4 regions of the Ruegeria sp. F12 genome follow, and region 2 is predicted to be linked to each of the others. Evidence: riboswitches for the same ligand, from Rfam matches in the RefSeq annotation. Region 2 holds a riboswitch; each other region holds the start of a gene.
What was found. Region 2 has a riboswitch for cobalamin ahead of ACR0CA_RS02850 (DUF1636 family protein). Riboswitches for the same ligand answer to the same signal wherever they lie in the genome.
Positions count from the first base shown of each region.

Region 1: another riboswitch for cobalamin. It lies ahead of ACR0CA_RS17335 (energy-coupling factor ABC transporter permease); the one in region 2 lies ahead of ACR0CA_RS02850 (DUF1636 family protein).
Region 3: another riboswitch for cobalamin. It lies ahead of ACR0CA_RS19615 (hypothetical protein); the one in region 2 lies ahead of ACR0CA_RS02850 (DUF1636 family protein).
Region 4: another riboswitch for cobalamin. It lies ahead of ACR0CA_RS07160 (DUF1636 family protein); the one in region 2 lies ahead of ACR0CA_RS02850 (DUF1636 family protein).

Region 1 covers NZ_JBQFOV010000014.1:115,703-123,192, reverse strand. Annotated here, with positions in the region: gene ACR0CA_RS17375 (MFS transporter) at 1-231, opposite strand, end outside; gene ACR0CA_RS17370 (lysylphosphatidylglycerol synthase domain-containing protein) at 218-1,246, opposite strand; gene ACR0CA_RS17365 (heavy metal-responsive transcriptional regulator) at 1,336-1,749, shown strand; gene ACR0CA_RS17360 (DUF411 domain-containing protein) at 2,033-2,509, shown strand; gene ACR0CA_RS17355 (GDCCVxC domain-containing (seleno)protein) at 2,721-2,939, opposite strand; gene ACR0CA_RS17350 (hypothetical protein) at 2,944-3,267, opposite strand; gene ACR0CA_RS17345 (MerR family transcriptional regulator) at 3,413-3,832, shown strand; gene ACR0CA_RS17340 (transglutaminase-like cysteine peptidase) at 4,014-4,802, shown strand; gene ACR0CA_RS17335 (energy-coupling factor ABC transporter permease) at 4,907-5,590, opposite strand; cobalamin riboswitch at 5,667-5,879, opposite strand; gene ACR0CA_RS17330 (L,D-transpeptidase) at 6,095-6,757, shown strand; gene ACR0CA_RS17325 (hypothetical protein) at 6,799-7,071, opposite strand; gene ACR0CA_RS17320 (hypothetical protein) at 7,263-7,466, opposite strand.
Region 2 covers NZ_JBQFOV010000002.1:26,537-34,026, forward strand. Annotated here, with positions in the region: gene ACR0CA_RS02830 (NotI family restriction endonuclease) at 1-155, shown strand, start outside; gene ACR0CA_RS02835 (DNA cytosine methyltransferase) at 92-1,303, opposite strand; gene ACR0CA_RS02840 (very short patch repair endonuclease) at 1,439-1,849, shown strand; gene ACR0CA_RS02845 (NAD(P)-dependent oxidoreductase) at 2,051-3,007, opposite strand; cobalamin riboswitch at 3,154-3,361, shown strand; gene ACR0CA_RS02850 (DUF1636 family protein) at 3,447-3,821, shown strand; gene cobW (cobalamin biosynthesis protein CobW) at 3,823-4,878, shown strand; gene cobN (cobaltochelatase subunit CobN) at 4,882-7,490, shown strand, end outside.
Region 3 covers NZ_JBQFOV010000020.1:45,811-53,300, reverse strand. Annotated here, with positions in the region: gene ACR0CA_RS19625 (DNA polymerase III subunit gamma/tau) at 1-1,272, opposite strand, end outside; gene ACR0CA_RS19620 (protein-tyrosine phosphatase family protein) at 1,411-1,908, shown strand; gene ACR0CA_RS19615 (hypothetical protein) at 1,911-2,318, opposite strand; cobalamin riboswitch at 2,403-2,621, opposite strand; gene ACR0CA_RS19610 (alpha/beta hydrolase family protein) at 2,758-3,636, shown strand; RNA gene ffs (signal recognition particle sRNA small type) at 3,631-3,729, opposite strand; gene ACR0CA_RS19600 (bifunctional 2',3'-cyclic-nucleotide 2'-phosphodiesterase/3'-nucleotidase) at 3,769-5,610, opposite strand; gene nudC (NAD(+) diphosphatase) at 5,791-6,771, shown strand; gene ACR0CA_RS19590 (SRPBCC family protein) at 6,812-7,279, shown strand; gene ACR0CA_RS19585 (N-acetyltransferase family protein) at 7,287-7,490, shown strand, end outside.
Region 4 covers NZ_JBQFOV010000004.1:83,406-90,895, reverse strand. Annotated here, with positions in the region: gene napA (nitrate reductase catalytic subunit NapA) at 1-590, opposite strand, end outside; gene ACR0CA_RS07185 (chaperone NapD) at 587-880, opposite strand; gene ACR0CA_RS07180 (ferredoxin-type protein NapF) at 877-1,392, opposite strand; gene ACR0CA_RS07175 (FecCD family ABC transporter permease) at 1,599-2,612, opposite strand; gene ACR0CA_RS07170 (ABC transporter substrate-binding protein) at 2,614-3,561, opposite strand; gene ACR0CA_RS07165 (ABC transporter ATP-binding protein) at 3,558-4,364, opposite strand; gene ACR0CA_RS07160 (DUF1636 family protein) at 4,361-4,705, opposite strand; cobalamin riboswitch at 4,808-5,007, opposite strand; gene ACR0CA_RS07155 (bifunctional enoyl-CoA hydratase/phosphate acetyltransferase) at 5,245-6,639, shown strand; gene ACR0CA_RS07150 (acetate/propionate family kinase) at 6,632-7,490, shown strand, end outside.

The DNA of each region.
Region 1 (7,490 bases), on a different contig from region 2:
CATGCGCCGATCGGTGCGCTCGGCGAGGTAGCCCACCGCGAACTGGGGCAGCAGCCAGCCAAGACGCAGGACCGTGCTGGCATAGCCCACGGCCAGCGCGCTACCGGTCAGCATATGCACCAGACTGGCCACCACCGTCGCGCTGTCCACCGCCGCCGACCCGCCCTGAAACACCGCACCAGCACCGGCGATGCGCCAAAATCTCGTGTCTTCGGGATTACGCCTTGCCATTCGCCGCCTCTGCCTCCGCCCGGGCGCGGCGGATGTCGATGCCGCTCTGCCACAACACCGTCAGGCCGATCCCGACCACCAGAAGGATCGTCAGCACATAGTTGAACAGGATCATCAGAAGGGCGGTTTCGTCCGGAACGCCAAGCACCTTGAGCGCGAACCCCGCCCCAAAGACAAAGCTCGCCGGGATGCGCACGAAACGACCCAGAACCATGGCGAACCCGGCAAACACCATCAAGAACAGGTAATCCCACGCGCTCAGCACCACGCCAACCGCCAGCCCGGCCCACAGGAAATGGGTTGTCGCCACCAGCTTACCCGCAATGGCTGCGGCAATGGCGGCGATGCGGCGGGCCCGTGCCTGTGGCCAGACGATCCCTTCACCGAGCGCGGTGCGCAGATACGCGCCATCGGCCCCGATGCGGGCGGCAGCCCAGTCGAAGAGTCGGCAGACCAGAGGGTCCTCGCTGAGAAGTGACGCGCGGAACCGGAACAGAACCCAAAGCAGGCTGCCGAAAAGCATCAGGTTCAACAGGCCCGCAACGCTCAATCCCAGCCGCAGGTCACCCTCGATCTGTGGAATCTGGCCGGCGGCGGCCACCGCTCCGGCAAAAAGGGCGAAAACGACGCCGTCGAGGAACCGGGCGATGATCGCGGTTGCAAGCACGGTCGCCATCTTCAGGCGGTCGAGCCGGGCAACCAGCCAGGCCCGGACCAGCGGGCTGATGCCGAGCGGGACAAGGACATTTGCGCCATAACCTGCCAGTAGCGCCCCCGTCAGCCGCAGGGTGCCGACCGGTTTCACGTCGAACAGGATCTGCCTCCACTTCCAGCCGCTCATCAGCTGCTCCAGCAGGATGGTGGCGGCAAGAATCGCGATCCAGAACATGTTGGCTCCGCGCAGGCCCTGCAGAAACAGCGCAAAATCGAGGCTGCCGTAGAGCGCAAACACCAGATAGAGCGCCAGGGCGGAGCCGAATATCGGCAGCAGCCACCGTTTCAGGAAGGTCCGCATTTGACATCCTCGCAACCACCAAGACCCCAATGTTTTAACCTCCGTATCATGATACGGTGTCAAGATGACGGTGACGGAGGGAGACCGCGATGCAACCACTCAAGATCGGCCAGGCCGCGCGCGAGACCGGGATAGGCGTCGAGACGATCCGATTTTATGAAAGGAAGGGCCTTGTCACTCAGCCGCCGCGCCCAATTGACGGCGGCGCGCGGGACTATGGTGGTGACACGCTTTGGCGGCTGAAATTCATATCCGGCGCTAAGAAGCTCGGATTTTCGCTGGCAGAAATCGCGGAAATTCTGGAGTTGCGCACGGCACCAAATACCGAGTGCGTCGCGATGCAGGCCAGAGCGCGCAAAAAGCGGGACGAAATTCAGGAACGGATCGACGGGCTTGCACGGTTGAGGAACAATCTGGACGAGCTGATCGCGGCGTGTCCGGGGCGTGGTGGAATTCAGAACTGTTCGATCGTGGGTGCCATAGAACGCAGCAGTGAGAAATAGGCGCAATTCCGGCCTTGAACGGAGGGTAGCGGAGTTGCTTGCGAACCGGGTTATTGCCAAGCAGGACCCAGAGCGGCAGGTGCAGCGAAAAAAGGAGAGCGAGGGTTCCGTTTCCGAGCAGAGTTTGCGTCAGATCATTGTGAGAAATCCCTGCGTCGCCCAGAAAGCCATATCTGATGAGTATCGGAGGGTGACGGACAAGTCGGCCCTGTAATGCGGTCCAGCTTTAATCCTACCGGTGCGATTTTATATCGGTTTAAAACAAGTTTACCCAAGAGGGAACATGACAATGAATAACCTGAGCCGCCGCCGCTTGATGCAAGGAGCCGCGGCAATTGCGTGCAGCGCGGCGCTTCCCGCCTTAGCGAAAATCGGTCCCTCAATCCATGTCCTGAAGGATCCGAATTGCGGGTGCTGCGGATCGTGGATCAAAATCATGCGGGCGGAAGGTTTTGAAGTAGGCGTGGAAAACAGTGCTTGGGAGGCCTTGAACGCTTACAAAACTGCCAATGGGATTCCGGAGGGCATGATGTCATGCCACACGGGCCGCGTGGAGGGCTACATGATCGAAGGACACGTCCCGCCCGCTGACATTCGGCGCCTGCTGGGCGAACACCCGGATGCCGTCGGACTGTCGGTTCCGGGAATGCCTTTCGGCTCGCCAGGCATGGGGCCGGAAAGCGAACGCGAAGCTTTTGACGTCTTCCTGATCCGCAAGGATGGAACCACAGAGGTGTTCGCCAGATACCCGGCCGCATGAAGTTCCGATGGCGCTGGCAAGATCCTGAAAAACGCGGCGCTCGCTTCTTCTGCCCGGTTTACGTGACATTCTTCACGGCAAACCAGTTGATCCGTGACTTCACGCCTGCCTTGTCCTACCGGGCAAGTTCCAGCTTACGGTGAAAAAATACCCGCGTCCGCAAAGCCTGATGACCGGCTTTGCGGACAAAACCGACATCCCGGCCGCCGTATCAACCGCAGCATTTGTAGCCCGCCTGAATTGGCGGGCATGGAGCCGATCCGTAGGAACAGTAGACGCAGCAATCGCCGGGAAGTGGCTTCAGGACTTTTCCGCAAGATGTGCATTCGTAGAACCACTGGCACGCGTCTGTTGGCATCGTTTCAGGCCTTGAATGTCCACATTCCGGGCAGATGATCGTGCTGACAAGGTTCGGGCGCTTTTCACTCATGGCGTCACATCAAGGTTATCAGGAAATCATTTATTCGGATTTCGTTGAGCACGATAACCCAAGCGATGGCCGTCAACGCAAAACTGCCTGTCAGCCACCATTTGAGGCGGTCGAGCGAACCACGGCGATACGCGACGATGCCAGAGAGAAACAGCAGGGCCGTCGAACCGCCGAGCACGTAATAACTCGCGGCGGCGATCTTGCCGAATACGGCCAGCCAGCTCCCTCCCAAGCCAAGTAAAATCAAGGCCATCGGCAAGATGCAGCAGGTCGCAACGCCAAGTGCGGTAAACGATCCAATAAAACTCGCGCCAACAAACTTGCTCATGGTCAGCTTTCTCCGGCTTTGACGAACTCGAACGGAAGCCGGTTCGACTTCCTCGATTCTTGCTTCGCGCGGTTTGTGAAATTCGACATCATGACCGACAACATGCATCCTGTAGTAGCTACAGGTTCAAGGGAAAGGTCATCACATGATTGCGATTGGCGAAGCGGCGAGATTGATCGGTCTGTCGGTCGAGACGATCCGCTATTACGAACGGGAAGGCATAGTCGAGAAAGCCGGTCGAACCGCCTCGGGACGCCGCGCATACACGGAACGGGAAATCTCCGAGCTCAGATTCATCAAACGCTGCCGCGATCTTGGCTTTACCATTCAGGATGCATGCGCACTTCGCGAATTGTCCAAAGCGCCCGAGCAAGCTTGTCGTGACGTCGAATACGTTGCAACAAGACATCTCGACAACGTCAGGTCAAAAATCGCCGCCCTCCAACGGTTGGAGCAAGCACTGGCAGAACTTGTGCAGACCTGCACCGAGGGTGCGGCCTCATGCCCCCTGCTAACGGCGTTGCTCAACGAGCCTTTCGTCAAAGATGTCATTAGCGGCCACTAATTGCAGCGCCTGGAAAACCGAAACTGGCTATCTCAGCTTGCGGAGGAGCGGCTTCATTGTCCCGGTATTCCGTAACCCTCAGCGATGACGGCCGATCTCTGTTGTATTATTGTTGAATGAGAGAATTGCGATCAGCTTACCCTCTAATTCGCTCTGTTAGCTATGCCGGGCTGGTGATGGCGTGGATGCTCTGATGCTGTCAACTAAGGAAGAAATACCAAAGAATCTGCAAATTTTTGCCGCTTTACCCCTAGAGGCTAAGAAGCTGTTGCAATTCCCCAAGCACATGAAGGCTTGGAATAAAACACATTGGCCGGGGAAGTTTGGATACTTTAGAGGAACGAGCATGGAGAAGGCAGATATGACAAATCCCACTTTAGTTCAGGGAGTGTTATCGAAAAACCTGCTGGGTTATCTCCCAATGGTCTGTTTTATATGCAGCTTTTTTGTGTCTGCCGCTACATTGCAAGCCTCTGAGCTTCCCTCGATCGGTCTTGACAAAAAGATTGGAGCGCCATCCGGTGCCAAATCACTGTGCAAAGACTACTCGTGGGCGTGCGCGAGCGCTCGTAGCTCTGGTCTGTCCGTGGCAAAAGAAAATCAGATCGTTAAAACGATCAACACGCGCGTCAATCGGAGAATCCGAGCAGTTTCGGATCAAAGCCAATATGGGACAAAAGAATACTGGACACTGCCGACGCAAGGGTCAGGAGATTGCGAAGACTTCGCTTTGCAAAAGAAGTTTGAACTTGTGCAGAATGGTTTGGATCCTACGAAGCTACTAATTGCGACTGTCTTGGACACCAATCGCAATGGCCATGCTGTTCTAGTCTATCGCTCGAGTGAAGGCGATTTGGTTCTGGACAATGTTACCAACAGGATCAAAACGTGGAAGGAAACGAGGTATCTTTTCCTACGAATACAGGACCCGATTCACCCTGATCGTTGGGTACAGGTTTTTAGTGGCTAAAAACAATGTGGCGCGCCCTCGAGACGCGCCACAATAATCTTTGGAGCTGCGACTACCGGTTTTTTCGCGGCAACCCAATTTTAGGACACCGCTTCAAACTTTGGTCAAGCTTTCGCAGCGTTGTACAAACGCGGAGTCACCAGACCTGTACTGTTCAAACCGCGCATCGCCTTGGCTGCCGCAAGCACTGCCAGATCAGCAATCGGCTCAATGACGATTACCAGCATATAAGCACCGCCAAAGGATAGAACCGAAGCCATGGTTTCTGCGCCGAAACCCTGGCCGTAGAAGGCCCAGAACCCAACCCATGCGACTACTCCTCCCTGATACGTCGCACTCAGCGCAAGAGCTTGGCCATATTTGAGGTCAACATATGCTGTGCCGGGAGCGATGATGCGGCTGGCCAGTGCTTGTAGCGCAAATAGCGGCACCAGCAGAGTGGTCAGGTTGATGAAGTACTGCGGAAGATCGAACGGGGCAAAAAAAACACCCTGAATCAGGAGACCAGCTGCCAATCCAAAAGCCGCGGGTGCAGCACCGAGAAGCAGAAACAGCGTCGACCCCAGGATGAAGTGGACTTCAGAGACACCAACCGGGAAATGCGGCAGGACTTCGAAGAAAAGGAAAACCCCAACGGTGGCGAGCACCGAGCGCATAGCAAAAGATGCAGGTCCATTCGCACGCAATGTGGAAAACGTTTCTTTCGCTGCGTAAGTAGCCGCACCTGCGGCGGTAACATAGGAAAGCGCGATTTTGGCACCATTCACGATGCCCGGTTCGATATGCATGTTCTTTCTCCCTACCGCCTCACCCGGCGGCTTGTCAGGTTGAATCGACCGTAAGGCCGACAGGTTCAGTCTGGGCATAGCCCGGCGCTTTACGGCAGGTCTCCTGACTCGCGGGTGCTCGCTCCGCCAACCTTCCCGGTTCCATTACGAACCAGTGGTGTCTTGGCATCGCTCTCCGCTCACAGTTGCGGGGGCAGTTACGGAATTGGCGCCATTGAAAACACCGAACCGTATTCCCTTTTAATCCTTTTGGCTTCCGCCATCAGGAACCGAAAACAATTCACCGCTACAATGGCGGCTTCGTTTCTGTCAAATGTCTTTGCGACCTAGTCCGAAGTAGACTCGACCGATGCAGGATTCACGCAACCGGCGACATGGTCCATTAGGTAAACCAAGCGTTACCTGAAACCTCTTGAAGCTCTAGCTGCTAGAGGCTTTAAGACTCGAATTTGATCGCAAAAATGCGATGCAACCACATTACACTTGTGAACCAGGACGAGACTTATGCTGACACGGCGCCATTTCATTCAATCAACCACAGCGCTATTCTCGGCGTCTGCGGCCAGTCCATTGATCGCCAAAACATGGCCAACCTCGTCGCAAAAGACCTATTGGGACAGCCAGGTCACGCCATTTGACTACGATCCAGCGACCTCAAATCCATGGGGCGTTCATGACCGTTTTTTACCACGACGTGTCGTAGCAAATGATGGTTTGGTTCCCGGTGACATCCATGTCGATGCCGTCGCGCGCTATCTTTACCATATCGAGGAAGGCGGCACAGCAATGCGCTATGGCGTAGCGATCGCGCGTGGGAACCTTTACGAGCCCGGTACCTATGCTATCCGGCGCAAGGTCGAATGGCCACATTGGACGCCAACGGCTTCAATGATCGAGCTCAACCCCGAATACGCGGAATTCCGGGATGGCATGGAACCCGGGCCAAGTAATGCTCTCGGCTCTCGAGCCCTTTATCTATACGTTGGGGATCGAGATACTTATCTCAGAATCCACGGTACACCTCAGCCCAGAAGCATCGGTGGTCGCGCAAGTTCTGGATGTGTTAGAATGATCATGGCCCATATCAATGATCTCTACCCACATGTAAAAATCGGCTCGACCGCATACTTATACTCGGCCGAAGATAGCGTCACAGCCCGCTCATAAATTTTGGGCAGCGCAGGTGGATGTCGCTGCCCTCTTTTTTATCAGGCGTCACGCGCAGCGCAGATCGGGGCGCCATTCGTTGCGCGCAGTGGAACCAGCGTCGTCTCGACAGGTCCGCTGTGCTCATACCAAAAGCAGTTATCTTCTGGCATAAGGCGCGCTGTGGCCAGATCTTGCCCCGGTTCTGCCAGCGCAACAACTGAATCCGGCAGGTTACCTGGTTCGAATGCTTTGCTTTTGCCCCCTGTGAACTGGGCTGAGCAACCGGCAGTAATCGAGACTAACGTGATGGTAATTGCGATCCGTTTCTGCATTGACTTGTTCCAAAATTTATTACGTCTTCTGCGACTAAATTGCATCCACGCGACCGGCCCGCAAGAAGGAATGAAGCATCAATATCGCGGGCAACGAACCGGATTGAAAAAAATTGAAAAAGGTATTGAAGCTCTAGTTGCTGTAGGAACTATTTGCAAAGGACCGCAGAGATTCTTGAGGTCTAACTATGTCATCCGATACCCACAACCACGACCATGACCACGAAAATAGACAAGGTCACAACGCGTGCGGCAGTAGCGGGTGTGGTGACATCGCGCCCGCCGGTCCGATTCCCGAAGGTGGCAGAAGCTTTCAGGTCTCTGGCCTCGATTGCGCCGAAGAGGTTGCGATCCTGAACCGGGTTATCGGCCCGAAAGTTGGTGGTGAAGAGCATCTCGCTTTTGATGTCATCAACGGT
Region 2 (7,490 bases):
GGTTTGCAATTGAACTCACGGAAACGCTGTCTACGGATATGGTTGGCCTATCAATGGCTCTCATCAGCAATCCTGGGCTACAACACACGGATTATGAAAAAGTGGCCGCGGCAATTGATTCACGGTTTTCAGAAGGAAAGTTCACTGAAGTGTGATCCGCCCTTGCGAGTGCTTCCACAATCTTTTCACCAACCGCTTTAGCAACAATGGGACTCACTGAATTTCCAACTTGCCGAAATCCGTGCCATTTCGTTGGATGGAAATTGAACCAATCTGGAAAACCCTGCAGTCGAGCTCCCTCACGAACTGAAACACATCTGGGTTCCTCTGGATGCACTGGCCTTGGTGATGAGTAAGAACCACGACTAGAAGGCGTTCCTGCCCTGAGGGTGTTTGCTACATCGTCCCACTTCAGCTTGAACAAGCGGCTAACTGGAACGGTTACACCCTGTGGCGTTTCCATAAACCTACTACGAAGAACTTCTCCGTGCACAATCCTCTTACAGTTCGAACACACTGACGAATCCCAATCTGAAGGTGGAACTCCAAAAAAGTTTTTAAAGTTACCCACCCCTCGCATCATTCTTGCGTATTCTGAATGCGGATCCTTATCATAAGCGACTGTATGTTCTTCAATCAGATGATTGTGTTTTTCAATATCTGGCAAGTCTCCAATTGCATCCCGCACAGTTACAAAAGGAACACGGCCATTTATTCCATTTTTTCCGCTGTTTTTGGTCCTTGGCGACCAGTGCGTTGGAACAGGCGCTTCCAAATGCGCGCTAATATCTTTTCGAGTTCCAAGCAAGAATACTCTCTTCCGCTCTTGTGGAACACCAAACTCACTAGCATTGAGGATTGTAGGGTCAGAGACGGTATACCCGTCACCACCAAGCTGCTTGATTAGTTCCTCTACCCAACGTCCACCTTCTGCAGAAAGCATGCCAGGAACATTTTCCATCACGAAGTATTTGGGCCTTAAAATATTAACAAATCTCCGAAATTCGAAAACGAGCTTGCTGCGTTCATCGTCAGGATCACGTAGGCCTATCAAACTGAATCCTTGGCACGGAGGGCCGCCAGCAACCACATCAATTCCATTTGGGGCCAGTGCCTCAATTTCGAGATCTGTAAACTCTGCAACGCTTCTTTCAATAAACTCAACTTCTGGAAAATTGCGCGGAAATACTTCTGCACAACTTGCCTCAATGTCGACCGCATGACTAGTATGGATACCAGCCGCTCTGAAGCCCAACGTCAGGCCCCCTACACCAGCAAACAAATCTATTGACGATGGCTTCATAAACTACCACTCCTGCTCGTCTTGCCATCATATGGTATTCGAACAAAGGAGCAACCGATATGTTGCGTCGGAAATGCTAAAACCTATTGCCCTCCTCACAACCCTTTGAGTTCATTGAACACTGCGACCACCTTCATGGCGACAGACCCAATCAGACGAAAAATAATGCGCAGCGTGGGTAGTGTGAACACTGGTCCTGAGATTCGGGTTAGAAAATGGCTGCACCGCCATGGATTTAGATTCCGTATCCATGTCAAATCATTGCCAGGAAAGCCTGATATAGTCCTACCAAAATACAAGTCAGTTGTGTTTGTGCATGGTTGCTTCTGGCACAGACACTCTGGCTGCCGCAAAGCTAGCACTCCCAAGACAAGAGCGGACTTCTGGCAAGAAAAGTTTGAACGCAACCTCGCTAGAGACACTAAGAACCTACAAGAAATTAGAGAACTTGGATGGGCTCCAATCGTCGTATGGGAATGTGAGACGAAATCTGATGAAACGATTGCTGCAGCTTTGATTGATTTGCTAGATAGGCGATCTGAATAAGCTGAGGACGCAAAATACGCGCCAATAATGAATATTGTACACATCTCCATACACAACAAAGATTTCTGTGGCTTAACAAGCTTAATTATAATGGTTTTTTACTGTGCATATCTCTTGCAAATCCGTGTACACCGGTTCGATTCCGGTACTCGCCTCCACTCTCTCTACAAAACAGACTATTCCACTGACGCGCGGCTTGCGTCATTCGGCCCCACGCCCCTGAGGGATGACCTCGTATCCGGGCTCTTCCGGTTCGTCGTCCTCCATCTCGGGCGGAAAACCGGAGGCTGTGATATCTAGACCGGTTGCGTCCTCCAGACGTCGGATGATGTTGGGAGACATTTCACGTTCACCATAGCGGGCAATTCCGTCCTCGAAAATCTGGATCATGACCGGGTTGATCTCCAGCGGTACACCGGCGCGGTCAGCGACGTCCTGAAACAGCCCGATATCCTTTTTCACAAGGTCCATCGTAAAGGAAATGTCGCGTGATCCGTTCAGGATCACCTGGCTTTCGGTCTCATGCACAAAGGAAGTACCTGATGAAATCTTGATCGCCTCATAAGTCGTGTTCAAGTCCATCCCGGCGGCCTTGGCGGTCACGAGCGCTTCGGCGCAGGTAATCAGGTTTGCCGTCGCCAGGTAGTTGGTCAGCACCTTAAGCACCGAGGCCGAGCCCAACTCGCCCGTGTGCAGCACGCGGCGGCCCATCGTGGTCAGAAAGGGTAGGATACGTTCGAACGTCGCGCGGTCGCAGCCCGCGAAGATCGAGATATTGCCCGTCGCCGCCCTATGGCACCCGCCCGAGACGGGGCAGTCGACTGCCGCCCCTCCGCGTTCGATGACCTGCGCACCCAGCCGCTTGACCTCGGCCTCGTCGGTGGTGGACATCTCCATCCAGATCTTGCCGGGGCCGACCTCGGGCAGCATCTCCTGCATCACGGCGTCCGAGGCAGCAGGCGATGGCAGACAGGTGATCACCGCGTCGCAATCGCGCATCAGCTGGGCCGGGCTTTTGGCGGCCTTGGCCCCCTGCGCCACGAAGCCCGCGACCAGATCAGGGTTCAGATCGTGCACCGTCAGGTCGATCCCGTTGCGCAGCAAAGACCCGGACAGTTTGCCGCCCACATTGCCCAGTCCGATAAAGCCCACTCTCATGCGACACGTCTCCCTGTTTGCGCCGTTTCGGTCATGGCAGCACGGGGTTGCGGGCTTCGTCATGCCGCCCAGCGACGCTTACAGGTCGCTTTTCCACCGTTGCTTCACAGATGCTTGCGACTCGCTTGACAAGCCCCTGCCCGGTGCCGCATGTCCGATCCGTTGGTGTCCTCTGCACGAGGATGAAAAGGGAATGCGTCAACGGATCATCCGCCAAACGCAGCCGCCCCCGCGACCGTGACCGGAGAGGGTGCCCAAGCCACTGGCCAAACAGGCCGGGAAGGCGGGACATCCGACAGGGCAATTGCCCTGACATCCGCAAGCCGGGAGACCTGCCAGCACCCGCGATTGAAACCGGACGGGGTGTTCCGGTGTCGGGTCAAATGCGACCCGCTTGAAACCCCGTCCCCCACGATGAGGATTTGGGGGGATGAGAGACATGACCGAGACCGCTCCGGTCGAGCTGCTGGTTTGCACCACCTGCCGCCGCGGCCTACCTGTTGAAGATGACGCAGACCGCCCCGGCACGTTGTTGCACAAGGCGCTGGAACAGGCCGATCTGCCCGAAGGCGTAACGCTGAGAGCCGTCGAGTGCCTGTCGAATTGCGATCAGGGCTGTTCCATCGTTCTGCGCGGCGGACCCGAGCGCTGGACCTTTGTTTATGAGAACCTGAACGAGGTCGATCATGTCGACGTGATCGTCGACGGCGCGACCAAGTATCTGGCCACCGAAGACGGCTTGGTCAAATGGCGCGAGCGCCCCGAACATTTCCGCAAAAACTGCGCCTCGCGCATTCCCCCGATTGGAGCCTGACATGTCCACCCTCGAAAAACTCCCCGTTACTGTGATCACCGGCTTTCTGGGCTCGGGTAAAACCACGCTGGTGCGGCACCTGATGCAGAACCCGCAGGGCAAGCGTCTGGCCGTTGTGGTTAATGAATTCGGCGATGTCGGCGTGGATGGCGATATCCTGAAGTCCTGCGCCATTCCCGATTGCCCGGCGGAAAACATCATGGAACTGGCCAATGGCTGCATTTGCTGCACCGTGGCCGATGATTTCATCCCCACGATCGAGGCGCTGATGGCGCTGGAGCCGCGCCCCGAGCATATCCTGATCGAAACCTCGGGCCTTGCGCTGCCGAAACCGCTTCTGAAAGCGTTCGACTGGCCCGATATCCGATCCAAGATCACCGTTGACGGCGTGATCGCGCTGGCCGACGCCGAGGCCGTTGCCGCCGGTCGCTTTGCCCCGAATGTCGCGGCGGTGGATGCCCAGCGTCTGGCCGACGACTCCATCGACCACGAAACGCCTCTGTCCGAGGTGTTCGAGGATCAGATCTCCTGCGCCGATATCATCCTGCTGACCAAGCCTGATCTGGCCGGCCCCGAAGGTGTCGTCAAAGCCAAAGAGATCATCGCCGCCGAGGCCCCGCGTCCTCTGCCCGTGGTCGAAGTGGCCGAAGGTGTGGTGGACGTGCGCGTCGTGTTGGGTCTTGAGGCCGCCGCCGAGGATGACATGGATGCGCGGCCTTCGCATCATGACGGTCATCACGATCACGAGCATGATGATTTCGAAAGCATCATCGTCGAATTGCCGGATCAAACCGACCCGCTGGATCTGGTTGCAAAGATCGAACGCCTGGCGACCGAGCTGAACATCCTGCGCGTCAAAGGCTATGCCGCTGTTCAGGGCAAGCCAATGCGCCTGCTGGTTCAAGCCGTCGGCGCGCGTGTGCGTCACCAGTATGACCGTCCGTGGGAGCCCGGCGAAGAGCGCCGCTCGCGTCTGGTGGTGATCGCCGAGCATGACGATATCAAAGAGGCTGAAATCCGCGACATCCTCGCGGGCGTCACCGAGGCTGCCGAGTAAACCATGCACGTCGTCTTCCGCGAAAGCCACGGGTTAGAGGAATCCGAAACCCCAACCGATCTGGGCCAGAGCCCGGCGGATTTGGTGGTACTGTCGTTCTCGGACAGCGACCTTGGTGCTTTCGCGGCAGGCTGGCACCGCGGTGGCGGGCCTGACGGTCGGATGCCGACCCTGCGACTGGCCAATCTGACGGCGCTGAAACACCCTCTGTCCGTTGACACCTATGTGGAACAGACGTTGGAGGGCGCTAAAGGCATCCTGATCCGTCTGATCGGCGGAGTGCCCTATTGGTCCTACGGACTGCAGCAGGTTCTATCGCTTGCGCAGACCAAAGGGATTGCTGTGGCCGTGCTGCCCGCCGACGGGCGCGAGGATACGCGACTGGATGAGTATTCCACCCTGCCCGTCTCCACCCTGCGCCGCTTAGCGCACCTGTGTGACACCGGCGGCGTGGTTGCAGCACAAGCCGCTTTGGCACAGATGGCACTGGCAGCGGGGCTCTATGCGGGTCCGGTGATGGGGGCTAAATCCCTGCCCGACTGCGGCGCATGGTGCCCCGATCGCGGAGTGATTCCGGCGGAACAGGCGTTTTCCGGTGACTCAAAACGCGTCGTGGTCAGTTTCTACCGCGCTTACCTGACCTCGGCCGACACAGCCCCCGTGGCCGCCCTGATCCGTAGCCTGCGCGCGCGCGGCTTTCAGGCCGTGGGCCTGTTCGCCCCTTCCCTGAAAGTGCCATCCGCCGCCGACTGGCTGCGCGACACCATCGTATCGCTGGCCCCGTCCGCGATCATCAACGCCACGTCCTTCTCGGGCAAAAGCGCGTCGGGTACCTCGCCTTTGGACGCTGCAAATGTGCCCGTCTTCCAGGTCGCACTGGCCACTTCGCGCCGCAAGGCGTGGGCCGAGGCGGAACGCGGCCTCTCCCCCGCCGACCTCGCCATGCATGTGGTGCTGCCCGAGGTGGACGGGCGGATTTCAGCGGGCATCGCCTCGTTCAAGGAGCCGGGCAAACGCGACCCGCATCTGGAATATTCCCGCTTTGCCCACCGGGCCGAGGAGGAACGGATCGAGGCCATCCTCGACCGTGTCACCGGCTGGCTGAACCTTCAGGACAAACCCAAAGCCGATCAAGTGCCCGCGCTGGTGCTGTCCACTTATCCGGGCAAGGACTGGCAGATGGCCCATGCGGTGGGCCTCGACGCGCTGGCCTCGGCCGAGGCAATGCTGTCCGACCTACAGGCCGAGGACTATGACACCGCCTCTGCCGAACCGATTTCTGAAACTCTGTTGGACGCGCGGATCGCATGGCCCCTTACCGATTACCAAGCCGCGCTGGCCGACCTGCCCGAACAGCTACGCACCGACCTGCAAACCATCTGGGGTGCGCCCGAGAGTGATCCCGCTTTCGCGGATGGTGCCTTCCACTTCACCGCGCTGCGCCGGGGCAAAGCTCTGGTCGCGCTGCAACCTGAACGCGGCACGCCCGAGCTGCGCGATGACGATTATCACGACCTGTCGCGCACCCCGCGCCACAGCTATGTCGCCTTCTACCTGTGGCTGCGCAAAAGCCTGCGCACCGACGCGCTGATCCATATCGGTGCCCATGGCACGTTGGAATGGCTGCCCGGCAAATCCGTCGCGCTCTCAGCCGATTGCTGGCCCGAAGCGCTTATCCGCGATCTGCCGGTGATCTACCCTTTCATCGTCAATGACCCCGGCGAGGCCGCGCAAGCCAAGCGTCGGATCGGAGCCGTCACGCTGGGCCACATCCCGCCCGCTTTGAGAGAAAGCGGTACACCGGATCGGATGGTACGGCTGGAGTCCCTGCTGGACGAATTCTCGAACGCCGATGGTCTGGACCCCAAGCGCCGCGACCGTTTGCAAGAGGATATCCGGAATGAGGCTCAGGCCATCGGGCTGGAAAGCGATCTGGGTCTGGATCAGGCCACCTGCACCGCCGAGGCGATCACCCGCATCGACCGCTTTGTCTGTGACATCAAGGAAAGCCAGTTCGGCGACGGGCTGCACATCTTTGGCCGGGTGCCAGAAGTGACCGGCAATTTCGACCCCGCGCCTTCCGCCCAGTCTGAACGCAACGCCCTAATCGACGCACTAGCCGGAAAGCGGATCGAGGCCGGGCCATCCGGTTCGCCCTATCGTGGCCGCTCGGACGTACTGCCTACCGGGCGGAACCTTTATACCACCGACCCGCGATCCGTGCCCACGCGCGCGGCCTATAGCCAAGGCGTGAAACTGGCCGAAGAACTGGTGCGGCGTCACCTGCAAGAGGAAGGCGACTATCCCAAAGGGCTGATCGTTGACCTCTGGGGCTCGGCCACTATGCGCACGGCGGGTGAGGAATTCGCCATGGCGCTGCACCTGCTGGGCGTCAAACCCGTCTGGGACAAGGGGTCAGAGCGGGTCTCAGGCATCGAGGTTCTGCCCATCACCGACCTCAGCCGCCCGCGTCTGGATGTGACGCTGCGGGTCTCGGGCCTGTTCCGCGACGTTTTTCCGACGCTATCGGCGCTATACGGTCAGGCGATCCGGGCCTTGTCGGCGCGCGATGAGGCGGCCGACTGGAACCCCTATGCCGGTCAGGAACCCGC
Region 3 (7,490 bases), on a different contig from region 2:
TGCTCCGCCGCGGACGTGTGGCGCATAGGCAGAGGCCACGGGGGCCTGCACGGCGTGCGGTGGGGCGCTCATTCCGCCGCCGGGTCCGCCATTGGGTGACGGAGGCGGGGTGTCTTGCAAACGTTTGATCAACTCTTCCGGGCTGGGCAGGTCGGCAACATGGGTCAGGCGGATCACGGCCATCTCGGCGGCCATCATGGCGTTGGGGGCGGCTGAGACCTCTTCCAGAGCCTTCAATAACATCTGCCACATACGGGTCAGGACGCGCATCGGCAGGGCCTCTGCCATTTGCTGACCGCGCGCGCGTTCGTCGGGGGACACGGTCGGGTCTTCGGCGGCATCCGGCGTGATTTTCACGACCGAGACCCAATGGGTGATCTCGGCCAGATCGCGTAGCACGGCCAGCGGGTCGGCGCCTTCGGCATATTGCGCGCCAAGCTCAGTAAGCGCCCCGGCGGCGTCGCCGCGCAGGATCATGTCCATCAGGTCCAGCACTCGGCCACGGTCGGCTAAACCCAGCATCGCACGCACCTGATCGGCGCTGGTTTCCCCGGCACCGTGTGAAATCGCCTGATCCAGCAGAGAGGTCGCATCCCGCGCCGAGCCTTCAGCCGCGCGGGTGATCAACGCCATCGCGTCCTCGGCGATTTGCGCACCTTCGGCCTCGGCAATGCGGCGCAGCAAGCCGATCATGTCTTCGGGTTCGATCCGGCGCAGGTCGAACCGCTGGCAACGCGACAGAACCGTCACGGGTACTTTGCGAATCTCGGTGGTAGCAAAGATGAATTTCACATGCTCGGGTGGTTCCTCAAGCGTCTTGAGCAGCGCGTTGAAGGCGCTGGTCGACAGCATGTGGACCTCGTCGATGATGTAGATCTTGTAGCGGGCCGAGGCCGCGCGGTAGCGGACGCTGTCGATGATCTCGCGAATATCATTGACGCCGGTGCGGCTGGCGGCGTCCATCTCCATCACGTCCACATGGCGGCCCTCCATAATGGCCACACAATGTTCGCACTGGCCGCAGGGTTCGGTGGTCGGCTTGCCCTCGCCATCGGGGCCGATGCAGTTCATACCCTTGGCGATGATACGGGCCGTGGTGGTTTTGCCGGTGCCGCGAATGCCGGTCATGATAAAGGCTTGCGCAATTCGATCCGCCTCGAACGCGTTTTTCAGCGTGCGTACCATGGCGTCCTGACCGACTAGATCGGCGAAGGTTTCCGGGCGGTATTTGCGGGCAAGAACCTGATAGGCGGGGCTGGGCGTGTCGGTCATATCTGCTCTGTCGGATTCGGAGTCCGATGCAGCGTAGTGACCCCTGCCGCCCACGTCCACAGCAGCAGCGCAGGAAATTCGATTTGCAAGCAAGGACGCAGGCGATACATCATCGGTGCAGATTGATCGGAACGTGCCATGAATAATTTCGCCATCTATTCCCTGCGACTGGGGCCGGGTCGTCTGGGGATATCTCCGCTGCCCGGCGCGGGAGGTGCTTATGCGGCCGATCTGAAGACGGTGCAGGACTGGCGACCGGATCTGGTGATTTCAATGACCACAAGCTCTGAGATGAAAAACCTGGGAGCGGCGGCGTTCGGTGGCGATCTGGAGCGGCACGGGGTCGAATGGGCTCACCTGCCGGTCCAGGATTTTGGTGCGCCGGATGCGCGGATACAGGCCATTTGGTCCAATGTCAGCCAGCGGGCCCGTGCGCTGCTGTCCGGCGGCGGAGGCGTTTTGGTCCATTGTCGGGGCGGCTGCGGGCGATCGGGTATGGTTGCTTTGCGGTTGATGACGGATAGCGGACTGCCCGCAGATACCGCTATGCAGATGCTACGGACAGTACGTCCCTGCGCCGTCGAGACCGAGGCGCAGATGGTCTGGGCCACTTCGGCGGCCCGGACGGGCAGCTGAATTCAGGCTGAAAGCTGGTGTTCGGTCGGCGCGGCTGGCTGGGGCGCCGTGGTAACCACTTCCATCATCGCGCAGGGCGGTGTCGGCAAAAGGCTGGCTGCGTGGGCGGTGAAATCTGCTCCGAACAACATATCCGCATAGCGATCCAGCCGCTCGGCCGGAGTGTCGGCGGCCACACCGCAGAACACCCGGATCTGATCGGGTTGGGCGCGAAACCGGGCCGAGCACCCTTCGGCGCAATGGGTCAAGTCGCTGCTGCCTTCGATCTCGAACGCATCGGTTGTTGCCGGACGGGCCGTGGCCATTGCATCCGTCAGGGCGCGTGCCATTCGGGCCAGTGCCGGGCAGGGGGCGCCGGTTTTTTGGCATACCGTCGCGGTGAATTCGTGGGTCTTGGTCTTCCAGATCATGATGCGCCCTCCGCGCGCTGGACGAGGGGCATGGATCAGGTTTGACAGCGTGCTGACGACCTGTCCCGGACACCCCGCCCGAGTTTCGGTTTTCGTTCGATGGCAGGTCTCCTGACTTGCGGGTCGTGGCTTTGCCGACCTTCCCAGCCTTTCGGCCAGTGGTATCTCGGCATTGCTCACCGCTTACAGTTGCGGGGGCAGTCTCGGCCTTGGTTCGTTCCGGCAATGCCGGGCAGAACCGCACCGTGTTCCCTTTTCATCCTATCCCGAAAAGGGACAAGAACCATCACGCCATCGCTAGCGGTTGAGCGGGCTTCGAGTCAAGCGCCATTGAATACCGGCGCGACGTTGGGTCAATTTCCCCACGGCTTGACTCTGATGACGGAACAGGGCCGACTGCGCGGGTGAACTAAACAGTTTAGAATATGAGGCGCGGGCGATGTTGGACAATACGCATCCTGTTTTGACCGAAGATGTCCAGTTTCCGTCTGGTTCGGCGATGCTGTCGGGGCGCCTCTATCTGCCTGCCTTGCCCCCCAAGACAGTTGTGGTAATCCATGCAGCGACCGGCGTGCCCCGCGACTATTATCAGCATTTTGCCCATTGGCTGGCGGCCGAGCAGGGCATGGCTTGCCTGACCTATGATTATCGGGATTTCGGCCATTCCCTGACCGGCCGATTGCAGGACTCGCAGGTAACCATGGCGGACTGGGCGCTGATCGACATGCCCGCTGCCCGCGCAGAAATGCGCAAACGTTTCCCGGACGCGGAACAATGGAGCATCGGCCATTCCGTTGGTGGAATGCTGGGCCCGGTTCAGCCGGATATCGCGCAGATTGACCGCATGATCTGTGTTTGCTCCGGGCTGGTCACCCTGTCTGATCACCCGTGGCCGTACAAGGCACTGGCGGGGTTGTTCTGGTATGGCCATGCGCCGTTGGTTGTCAAAGCGGCGGGGTATTTGCCGGGCAGGGCTTTGGGCTTTGGGGCTGACCTGCCCGCGCGGGTCTACTGGCAGTGGCGTAAATGGTGCACGGCACCGACGAACTATCTGCCCGATTTGGGCAAGACCCTGCCCGAGGCGCACTGGGCCGAGCAGGGAGTGCCGGTCGATCTGATCGCATTCGACGACGATCAGGTGGTGCCGCCCAAAGCGGTGTGGCGCCTGGCCGAGCTTTATGGCCCGAATGCGCGGCGTAGGTTGTTGTCACTGTCAGATTTTGGGGTGAAAGAGATCGGGCATATCGGCGTGTTCGCCCGTCGCAACGCAGCGGTTTGGCCGCAGCTTATTGCCCAGGATCATGTGGGAGAAAAGTGAGAGGTTGGACATCGACCCAAGCGGGGCTCGTTGTGGCTGCTTCCTTCCGGACCTGACCAGGTTGGCGAGGCGCTCGCCCGCGCCAACCTCTCAGCACGCGATATAGGCAAGTGCGCGGCAAATGACAACCCGTCAGAGCGTCAAATGGATCATCAGAAAACCGGCCTCGTCCTCTCCAGCGATGTTGGGTGCAAATTCGGCGATGTCGTCCAGATGATGCCAGGCCTTGTGGCCTGTACGCAGAACCGCCAACGCCCCGGCCACAGGGGACAGACGGAACGGACGCTCGAACACGGTGCCGGAATGAGGCCCGGCAGTCACGTAGTTTTTGACCAGATCTTGTAGGGGCAGAATCGGCAGCGGAACGCGCGTCGCCCGCCCGGCAAAGGGGAAGTGCCCACCGCCATTTGCGCGGTAATTATTCAACGCCACCACAAAGGTCTGCTCTGCATCCAAGGGTTGGCCTTCGAAACGAATCTCGCGGACGCGGCGGGCCGATGGGTGCAAAAGTGCCCCATCTGCGCCAAACCGAGCGGGCTGGCTAAGGTCGATCCGGTATGTCAGCCCATGCAGGACGTCAAAATTATGCCCTGCGCGGTCCGAGGCCAGCAGATCGCATCGTTGGCCGGGGATCATCCTGCTAAAGACGCCTGCGGACATTTCCAGCCAGTCTTCGATTTGCGAACCGGTGACGGCGACGGCCATCATCTCATCGGGAAAGACGTTCAAGTCCGTCACATGGCGCAGGCAGATTTCCCCGGCCGGGACGTCGGTAAAGAACCGAGGCCCGGCACGCCCGCCGAATTTCGACGGGGACACGGCAGACAGGATTGGGCAGTCCCGATAGTCCGTATCCTTTAGAAAAGGTCGCAACGCGAGGATTTGAGCGGCGGCCACGAAAGCCAAGCCCCGGTCATAGCCGCAAAAGCTGAAATAGCTGTGCATGTGCTGCTGTACCTGTCCCACAGGTTCGGCCACCCGCCGCCGCGTCTCGGCGTGGCCGGTGGCAAGTAGCTGCGTCAGTGCGGCGTCTTCATCTGACGCCTCTGTCGAAACCGAACGCACCTGCGCGTGTCCATGAAATACCTGCCATCGGTCGTCCAGTGATGTGCCGAGGGTCAGGTCGATGACGCCCAGATATGACCCCGCCGCACCGGGCATCACGACGGGGGTGCTGTGCACCAGCCCGCAATCAACGTCGATATAGCCGCTGTATTCTTGTTCAGGGCTGGGAAAAACCATATGGGAATGCCCGCCCGCAATGGCGTCGATCCCGTCGATGGCGGCCAACGGTACCAACGCGTTTTCCATGCCGGGCGTGTCTTGCGCCGGACCGAACCCCGTATGCGCCAGCGCCACAACGATATCGCAGCCCAGTTCGTGCAGTTCAGCGACTTTGCGGCGCGCACAGTCAAGGATGTCGCCGATCTGAACTGCACCTGCCAGCTTGTGCGCCTCCCATTTTGCGGTCTGGGGTGGCAGGACCGAGAATATGCCGATTGCAAGCTCGTACGCGTGCCCTTGGATTTCGACCTGACGCCTGACAATGGTGTGCTCCTGCCAGACCTGCGGGCTGGAGGATTTGTGGGCATTGCTGCACAGAACAGGGCAGGGGGCCTGCCGCATGATCCGGTCCAACACGTCCAGACCAAAGCCATAATCGTGATTGCCCAGCCCTATAGCATCGTAGCCCAGAAGGTCGAAGGCCTGCATCAGAACATGGCGCTCGGGGTGTTGAGCCACGGCCCAGTCGCCCAGCGGCGTGCCTTGGACCGAGTCGCCATTGTCTACCAGCAGAACCAACCCGTCCTGTACCTCGCTTCGGGCCTTGCGGATCAGGTCTGCGGTCCGGGTCAGGCCAATCGTCGGTTCGTGCCTGTCAGTGTAATAGTCATATGCCGTCAGATTCATATGCAGATCGGACGTGGCCAGAATTCGCAGTTGGACGGTTTGAGAGGAAGGAAAAGTCGACACTACTCTACTTTAGGCAGTTTTTTATCAATCATTTTCAACAAAAAGAGTGTTGCGTGCAATTTTCAAGGCGGACCTGCGGTCTTTCAGCGGCAGCGGGTGTTTTTTCGGAGTTCCATGAATACCCATTGCAACCCCAGAACCATCGTGGCAGCCCTATGCGCACAATCTGGGGGGCATGCAATGAAGAATGCAGAGTTTGTGACGTTCGGCGGATCAGGGCTGGACCGTGCGGCGCATATTCGGGGCGATGCCGACGCGCTGGCTGGCCTGGTGGCGGACCCGAATGCCAAATGCCTGCTGATATGGCGCGGCAAACCCCTTGTAGAGGGTGAGGCTTCGGATCGGTTGGGTCTGATCCCGGTGTCTCATGCGCTGGTCGAAAAAGGGCCGGGCGGAGTTGCGGATGGGCTGATTTTTCTGGGCCTGTCGGATGGTGTCCCGGTCTTTGCTGCCGATATCTCGAATTGGGAACCTGACGGGCAGGATTTGTCTGAAGTAGGTGGTTTCGTGGATGGCTCGGAACAGCAGCATCCTGACCTGCCAGACAGGTTCGTATTTGCCGAGCTGCGCCGGATCATGACGTGGCTGTCCCCGCGTGATGCCGAGCTTGCGGCGACCGCCAAGGCGGTGATCGGCTGGCACGAAACCCATAAATTCTGCGCCCGCTGTGGCGCGGCCAGCGCGATGACGCAGGCCGGATGGCAACGAAGCTGCCCCACGTGTAGCGGCCAGCACTTTCCGCGCACGGACCCGGTGGTGATCATGCTGATCACCCATGGGGACTCGGTACTGATGGGGCGGTCTCCGGGTTGGCCCGAGGGGATGTATTCGCTGCTGGCGGGTTTTGTCGAACCCGGCGAAACGCTCGAAGCTGCTGTGCGCCGCGAAGTGTTCGAAGAGGCGGGCGTGCCCGTCGGCGCTGTCACCTATCTGTCCAGCCAGCCCTGGCCCTTCCCGGCCTCTTTGATGTTTGGTTGCGCGGGCCAGGCGCTGTCGCGTGACATCTCGATTGATCCCGTTGAAATTGAAGATGCCATGTGGGTCAGCAAGTCCGAGATGATGCAGGCCTTTGCCGGTGAGCACCCGGTTCTGAAACCTGCCCGCAAAGGGGCCATTGCACATTTCCTGTTGCAGAACTGGCTTGCAGATACGCTGGACTGACGAAATAGAAACGCAATAGGTCAACGAACTAAAGGTCGGAATGCAGTTCACAGTACAGGAAGATATTCAGGCACCGATCAACGCCGTTTTCGAAATGGTCGCCGATTTCGAACGGTTCGAACGTATGGCCATGCGCCGCGGGATCGAGGTGCGGCGGCTGTCCGGCCACATGGGGGTGGTGCCGGGCACCAAATGGCAGGCCGACTTCACCCTGCGGGGCAAGCCACGCCATGTTGAGATAACAATGGCACACAGCGACCCGCCCGCGCAAATGCGGTTCGAGGCAATCGGCAAAGGGGTCGGCGGTGTCACTGAGGTTGATCTTCTGGCTCTGTCCCAACGCCGTACCCGGTTAAGCGTGGATGTAACGCTGACGGCCAAATCCCTGCCCGCGCGGCTGTTTCTGCAATCGCTGCGGCTGGGCAAATCGCGGTTCCGGGCCCGGTTCCAATCCCGACTGACCGAATTCGCCCGCGAGATGGAGGAACGACACCTGCACGGGTCGTAAAACCGATATGAGCGATCTGATCCTGAGACAGGCAACCTCATACGACGCGCCGGGTATTGCTGGAGTGTTGCAAGCCCTTGTTTTGGCAGACAAGCGCAGCAAACCGGCAGATGCCGGGTTCGCCGAAACGCACTATGTCTCTCATCCCGGTCAGATTCAGTGCCTTCTGGCGTTGGACGGGGACGAGGTGCTGGGGTTTCAATCGCTGAAG
Region 4 (7,490 bases), on a different contig from region 2:
TCATCTATGCCGAAGGTCCGCATGAACCCAACAACAGCCGAAGCCATACAATGGCGCGCGTTGGGGTCGATGTTGTTGGAGCGGAAGCCCGCTTTCATCAGCTTGGCGGCGGCATAGCCTTCCCAGACCGTCCACTGACCCGAGCCGAACATGCCCACGCTGGTCGGGCCTTTCTTGGCCAGCGCCTCTTTCCACTTAGCGGCCATGACATCAAAGGCTTCGTCCCAGCTGACCGGTTCGAACTCGCCATTCTTGTCGTATTCGCCATTGGTCTTGCGCAGCAACGGAGTGGTCAGGCGGTCTTTGCCATACATGATCTTGGACAGGAAATAGCCCTTGATACAGTTCAGGCCGCGGTTCACCGGCGCGTCCGGGTCGCCCTGAGTGGCCACGACGCGACCTTCCTTGGTGCCAACCAGAACGGAACAGCCCGTTCCGCAGAACCGGCACGCGGCCTTGTCCCAGCGGATATCCGGCGTCGCCGCCTGAGCGTCGGCCGTGCCTGTGGCCAGCGGAATACCGGCGGCCGAGGCCGTGGCTGTGGCAGCAGTGGCCTTGAGGAATGTCCGGCGTGATTCAGAATGTGTCATAGCGTGAGCCTCCGGCTGGTGGTTTGGCTTAGGGCATCGGGACGCGGGCGGGTCTCTGCGAGGTCCTCGAAATGGTGATAGGTCAACGTCAGAGACACGACCCCGGGGATCTGGTGCAGATCCATGATGGTCTCGGACGCAAGGCGTTCAGGGGTATCTTCGACCACGACGACGAAACGGCCGTCTTCGGTCTGGGCGTGGATTTCCACACCCGGTGTATCGCTCATGGATTGCGCCGCAGCCGTAGCGTAGTCGGGCGCGACATGGGCAAGGCAACCGCAGATGTTCATTGCACAGCTTCCATTTTGGGTTGAGGGGTGTGGTCCAGCGAGATGGCATCCGCCGGGCAAACGGTAGGGCAGAGCCCGCAGCCGGTGCAGGCTGCCACATCCAGTGTCGGTTTGGCCCGACCACCGGTTTGCAGCGAGAACCGGATCGCGCTTTCTTCGCAATTGTCCTGACAGAGGCGGCAACTGACGCCATTCATCGACAGGCAGGAGTCCAGCTTTAGCGCGGCACGCCAGGGCCAGTTGGACACAAGGTCGATGTCCAAAGCAGGGGTTGGGCAGGCATTGGCGCAGTCACCGCAAAAAGTGCAGGGATTGTCTGAGGGTTGAAAAACAGGAAAGCCGTCCGCAGCGATTGCAATCACGTCCTCAGGACAAGCCGAGGCGCAATCGCCGCATTTCGTGCAGTGCTTCAGAAAGTCAGGCCCGACCGATCCCGGAGGTCTGGCTGTCACACCGTCCTCATCGTGAAATCTCGCGCTCAGGAAGGCGCGCCGGGTAGTCACTTGGCCCATTCTCAAAGACCTGGCTTTGCTAGATTCTGTTCGTCGCTATTCCCGATTAACGGCTTCGTTCAGCGCCGGATTTGATATTGATCAATTTCTTGGCAGTTTTTGCATGGAACTTAAAAAAAATATGCATGCAAAAAATCTGTTTTGTCAAATTGTTGCAGGTGCGCTGACAGCCCGGCAAGCGTCGGGACTGACAAAGACAAGCCAATTTATCTTTTGGGCTTCGCCGTTCTGAGCAGCAGAATGAAAACGAAAATCGACCCCAGTGAGGTCGTCACAATTCCGACCGGCAGTTCTTGCGGGGCAAGCATCAGGCGGCTGAGGATATCGGACCCGGTCAGCAGTACCGCGCCAACCACGGCTGCCGTCGGGACAAGGTGATTGTGCAAAGGACCAGCGATGCCGCGCGCAATATGTGGAACCATCAGGCCAACAAAGCCGATCACACCGGCGACCGACACAAAAACGGCGGTCGCGAGCGCAGCAACAAAGAACATTTTGAACCGTAGCGACTGAACCGGAACGCCCAGTGTTGTTGCCGTGACATCTCCGGTCAGCAGCGCATCCAGCCAGCGGCTACGATAGAGGGCATAGGCCAGAATAAGCGCCAGCCCGGCGCAGACCAGCGGGAAGGTTTCCCATCGCGCCAGACCCAAACCGCCAAGCATCCAGAAGATGACGGAATGGGCAGCACGGTTATCGCCTGCGAAAATCAGGTAATTGGTTAGGGCTGAGAACAGGAAGGACACCGCAAGCCCGGCTAGGATCAATTTCTCAGGCGCGCTCGTCCGCAATCCGTGTACCAAAGCCAGCACGATGCCAGAGGCCACCAGCCCTCCGCAAAACGCCGCCAGCGGCAAGGTCCAGAACCCCAGAATGTCCCCGGTTACGGTGATGACGAACACAGCACCCGCTGCAGCGCCCGAAGACAGCCCGAACAGAAACGGGTCGGCCAGATCGTTCCGAGTGGTTGTCTGCAAGACAACGCCGACAATCCCCAAACCAGCGCCGATCACGGCCGCAAACAGCGCGCGGGGCAGGCGCAGGTCAAAGACGATACGGTGCAGGGGCGACACGTCCCCATCCACAAGGCCTGTGCCCAGCAATATGGCCTTGAATGTATCGGACAGAGGGATGGATGTGGTTCCGTAGATTGTTGAAACCAGAAGAAGGGCGGCCAGAATGACCGCCCCCACCAAAAGTGTCAGCCCCAGACGGCCCAAATTAGTTCAGGCCCTTATGCATGGCCTGTGCCATTTTCGAGATCGCCTGAATGTTCGCGGGTCCCGGCGTTAGTTCTTCGTACCGCAGACCGATCCAGCGTTCGTTTTTGACCGCATCGGTTTGCGACATCACCGGGTGTTCTTGCAGAAATTTGAACGTATCCGCCGCGCCATTTCCGGTTTGATAGTCCAACAGCACCAGGAACTCGGGGTTCGCGGCGGCGACGGCCTCCCAAGAGCTACGGCCCCAGCTTGTATCCATGTCATGGGTCACGTTCTGACCGCCCGCAGCGGCAATCATCGCATCAGGGATGGCGTATTTTCCGGCGGTGAAGGGCGCATCAGCGGGCCCGTCCAGCAGGAACACGCGCGGTTTCGGCAGATCGGCGGTTTTCGCTTCAATCGCGGCCAGCTCGTCTTTCCAGCCTGAAACCAACGCTTCGGCCTTGTCTTCAACATGCATGACCTTGCCCAGACGCAGGACATCGTCAAACAGCAGGTCCATGCTGGCCTTTGGGCGGTCCTTATGCAGGTGAACGCAGCTTTCCGACAGGATCATAGTCTTGATCCCGAAGGGCGCCAGCGTTTCCGGTGTCACATCACCGCCGGGCCGCATTCCGTAGTACCAACCGGCAAAGAACAGGTCGGGTTCAACGGCCACCAGGTTCTCGACCGTCGGATATTTCGGGGCCAGTTCCGGGATATCGCCGCGCAGCGAGTCGAACTCGGGGCTGGTTTTGTACCAGCCGGTAATCCCGGTCAGGCCGACGATCTTGTCTTGTAGACCCAGTGCAAAGGCCATGTCGGTCATGTTCATGTCATGCACGACCAGACGCTCGGGCTGGGTTTCAAACACCAGCGGTTCGCCGCAATTGTCGACGGTAACTTCATGCGCGGCGGCACCGCCCGCCATGGCTGTAACCAGCGCCACGGACAAGATGTGTTTCATTCGGAAATGCTCCTAACAGGGTTGGAAACTGAGGTTTTTCGGATGTCCAGCGCCGGGATCAAGCGGCCCTCGTGCTGGAAAAACAGGTAATCGACACCGAACGTGTCACGCACGCGGTCGGTGGTCAGCACGTCGGCCACAGGTCCGAACCCGGTAAGACGGGTGGATTTCATCAGCGCGACATGCGTCGCAAATTCCGGGATCATGACCAGATCGTGGACGATCATCACCACTGTGATTCCCAGCCCGGCCACCAGTGACAACATCCGCCCCTTGGCGTCCGGGTCCAGATGGTTGGTGGGCTCGTCCAGAAACAGCAGTGCCGGGTTTTGCGCCAATGCCCGCGCGATATGGGCGCGCTGCCGTTCCCCGCCCGACAGAACCGCCATGCGCTTGTCGGCCAGATCGTTCAGGCTGGTCAGGTCCAAAATTCGCGCAAGATCGGCGGCATGGGCCTCGGCCGAGCGGTCAGCCCGGATCGGGATCTGTCCCAGCGCTACATACTCGCGCAAGGAGAGCCGCCCGTCGGGATATTCCTGCTGGCTGACAACAGCGATCATCCGCGCACGCTCGGTCGCCGACATGCTGCGCAAATTTCGCCCCTTGAACAATACATTGCCGTCCGAAGGATGCTCGGACCCGCATAGAAGGTTCATCAGCGTTGTCTTGCCTGCGCCGTTGGGCCCAGCGATGGCCAGAACCGCGCCTTCGTGAAGCGCAAAGGTGATGTCCTGAAGCAGAACTTCGCCGTGATAGGCGTGATAACCGACGCCGTTGACCTGAAGGAACGCATGTTCGGTCATGTGGCCCCCGTCGCCAAGGGCGGCATCCGCGACAAGGTCTTGTGCAACAGCGCCTCGGGGCGATCCGTTGCCTTGGTCCAACCTGTGGAACTGTTTTGGTATTGCCGCGCGAAAGCGGCCAAAGCGTCGATATCGGCCGAGGTTTGAATTTCGCCAAACAGATATTGTGCTTTCGCACCCGCCTGAAATCCAACGGTAAGTGGGTGATCGCAACCGGCCATACACTCGATCATCCGTGTGCCGTAGCCCTCGGGCAGGCGCTCGCGCAGGGCCTCGGCAATCGATAGCGCCGCCTCTGCCCCTTGGCAGGTCGTGCAGATCAGCACCACATGATCCGTCATGCTCCGCCCCACCTGCATGCCAGACGGGCAGGGAGAGGAACGGTTCTGATGACATCGGGTCGATGTGACATTGAGCCTCTTTCCAGGACACCCCGCCCCGGTTTGGTTGCGTTTGAGATGGCAGGTCTCCTGACTCGCGGGTCTGTGCTTGGCCACCCTTCCCGACCTGATCCGGCCAGTGGGATATTGGCGTCGCTCACCGCCTACAGTTGCGGGGGCAGTTACGGATTTGGTCTGCACCTTACCGTATTCCCTTTTCATCCCGCGCGTGCAGCATCGGGAACCATCGTAGCGTCACTGCCTCAGATCAGAGCATGGGTCAATATGGATTCCGCAACGTTCCGGTGAAGACAGCGCAAAGGATATTGCTGCTCAGTGGGCAATCAGTTATGCTGCGACGCAGCAAAATTTGAAAGCCGAGGCTCCGTTTTGCGGGCTCAAGGGTGATGGACGTACTATTGTGACCCCGAACTGACCTGCATCAATTAAACCCGCGACCCAAGTCGGTAAGACGTCCGAAAAACCAAAGTTGGCACGCTATGAAAATCCAGGAAAACAAAACCTTCGAGCAGCTCAAGGTTGGCGACGCGGCACAACTGACCCGCTTGTGCACGGTTGACGACCTTTATGCTTTTGCCTCGGCCTCGGGCGATCACAATCCGCTGCATCTGGCAGCCTATGACGGGGATGGCGACGGCCTTGCCGAAGCCGTCGCACCCGCGCTGTGGCCCGCCGGTCTGGTCGCAGCCGTGCTGGGAAACTACATGCCCGGCGCCGGAACGCAGACTCGCCGCGCGGATTTGGCCTTCCACCTCCCGGTGCTTGCGGGTGAAGAACTGACTGCCTTTGTCGCTGTTGAGGAAAAGCGCGACGATGGTGATCTGCTCTGCTCAGCCGAAGTGCGACGGGTCGTTGACAATGCACTGGTTCTCAGCGGCACCGTTCAGGTCACACCGCCTTCGACGCATATGGAGTTCGACTCGGTCGAGGTCCCTGGCCTGATCGTGCAGCGGCACCGCCATTTCGACGCGCTGTTGGAAAAAGCGCGCCCACTAGAGCCGATGCCAACCGCCGTTGTTGCGCCAGAAGAGCCCAACTCTCTGAGCGGCGCGTTGCTGGGGCATGCCAATCATATTATTTCGCCGATCCTCGTCGGGGACCCCGATAAAATCGCCGCTGCTGCCGCTGAGCTGAGGGCCGACTTGTCTGGCATCGAAATTGTCGAGGCCCGCAGCCACGGCATCGCCGCGCACCGTGCCGTGGATCTTGTAGTCGACGGACGCGCGCAGACCCTGATGAAGGGGTATCTGCATACCGATGAGTTGCTGCACGCGGTTTTGCGTCGTGAAAAAGGGCTGCGCACAGGGCGGCGACTGTCACATGTGTTCGTAATGGATGTTCCGGGCATGTCGCGCCCGATCATGGTGACGGATGCGGCGGTGAATATTGCGCCTGATTTGGAAACCAAGGCGGATATCGTGCAAAACGCGATTCACCTGGCACATTCTTTGGGAATCGAACAGCCCAAGGTCGGCGTGTTGTCGGCGGTTGAGACGATCAACCCGCATATGCCGTCATCAGTCGATGCGGCCTTGCTGTCGAAAATGGCCGAGCGCGGTCAGATCACCGGCGGGTTGGTCGATGGGCCGCTGGCGATGGACAATGCGGTTGATCTGAACGCCGCCCGTACCAAAGGGATCACGTCAGAGGTTGCCGGTGCTGCCGATATTCTGGTCGCTCCTAATATTGAGGCCGGGAATATGGTGGCAAAACAGTTGACCTTCATCTCTCATGCCGAGGCGGCAGGGGTCGTGATCGGTGCGGCCGTTCCCATCATTTTGACGTCACGATCCGATGATGATGCCTCGCGATTGGCATCCTGTGCTGTAGCCGCGCTTCATGCGCATGCAAACAAGGGTAAAATCCATGGCTGATCATGTTGTGGCGCTGAACGCCGGGTCTTCTTCCCTGAAATTCGCGCTTTATGAGCTGGTTGAGGGCAATCGCCCCAGTATGCGCTGGCGTGGCCAGATCGAACGTTTGGGCGACGCACCACGTTTGCTGGCCCAATCCGCTGGAGGACGCTCGATCGACCGTCCTTTGACCAACACCAAAAGCCATGACGAGGCGATCCACGCCTTTCTGGAAATGGCGCGGGAATACCTGCCGGACATCCATGTACGTGCCATCGGGCACCGCGTCGTCCACGGGGGCACTGTTTATTCCGAGCCGGTGCGCATTGACGCCTCGGTTGTCGAGACGTTGTCTGGGTTCATACCTTTCGCGCCGCTGCATCAGCCCTATAGTCTTGCAGGGATACGCGCAGCCAGCGCGGCCTTCCCGGATACAGCGCAGATCGCCTGCTTTGACACGGCGTTCCATCGGACACACCCTTGGGTCAACGACACCTTCGCCCTGCCGCAGAGCTACTATAACAAAGGTGTACGACGGTACGGGTTTCACGGGCTCAGCTACGACTACATAACGCAAAAGCTGAAAGAGATCGCGCCGGGCTTGTACGACGGGCGCGTGGTTATTGCGCATCTGGGTAACGGGGCCTCGATGTGTGCGGTTTCGGGTGGTCGGGCGGTGGCCTCGACTATGGGGTTCTCGGCGCTGGACGGGTTGCCAATGGGAACGCGTAGCGGGCAGCTTGACCCTGGTGTTGTGCTTTACATGATGCAGCAGGAAGGCCTGTCGGCGGATGAGATTGCCGAGATTCTGTATCGCAAATCCGGTCTGCTGGGTCTGTCGGGGATATCGTCGGACATGCGCACCCTTCTGT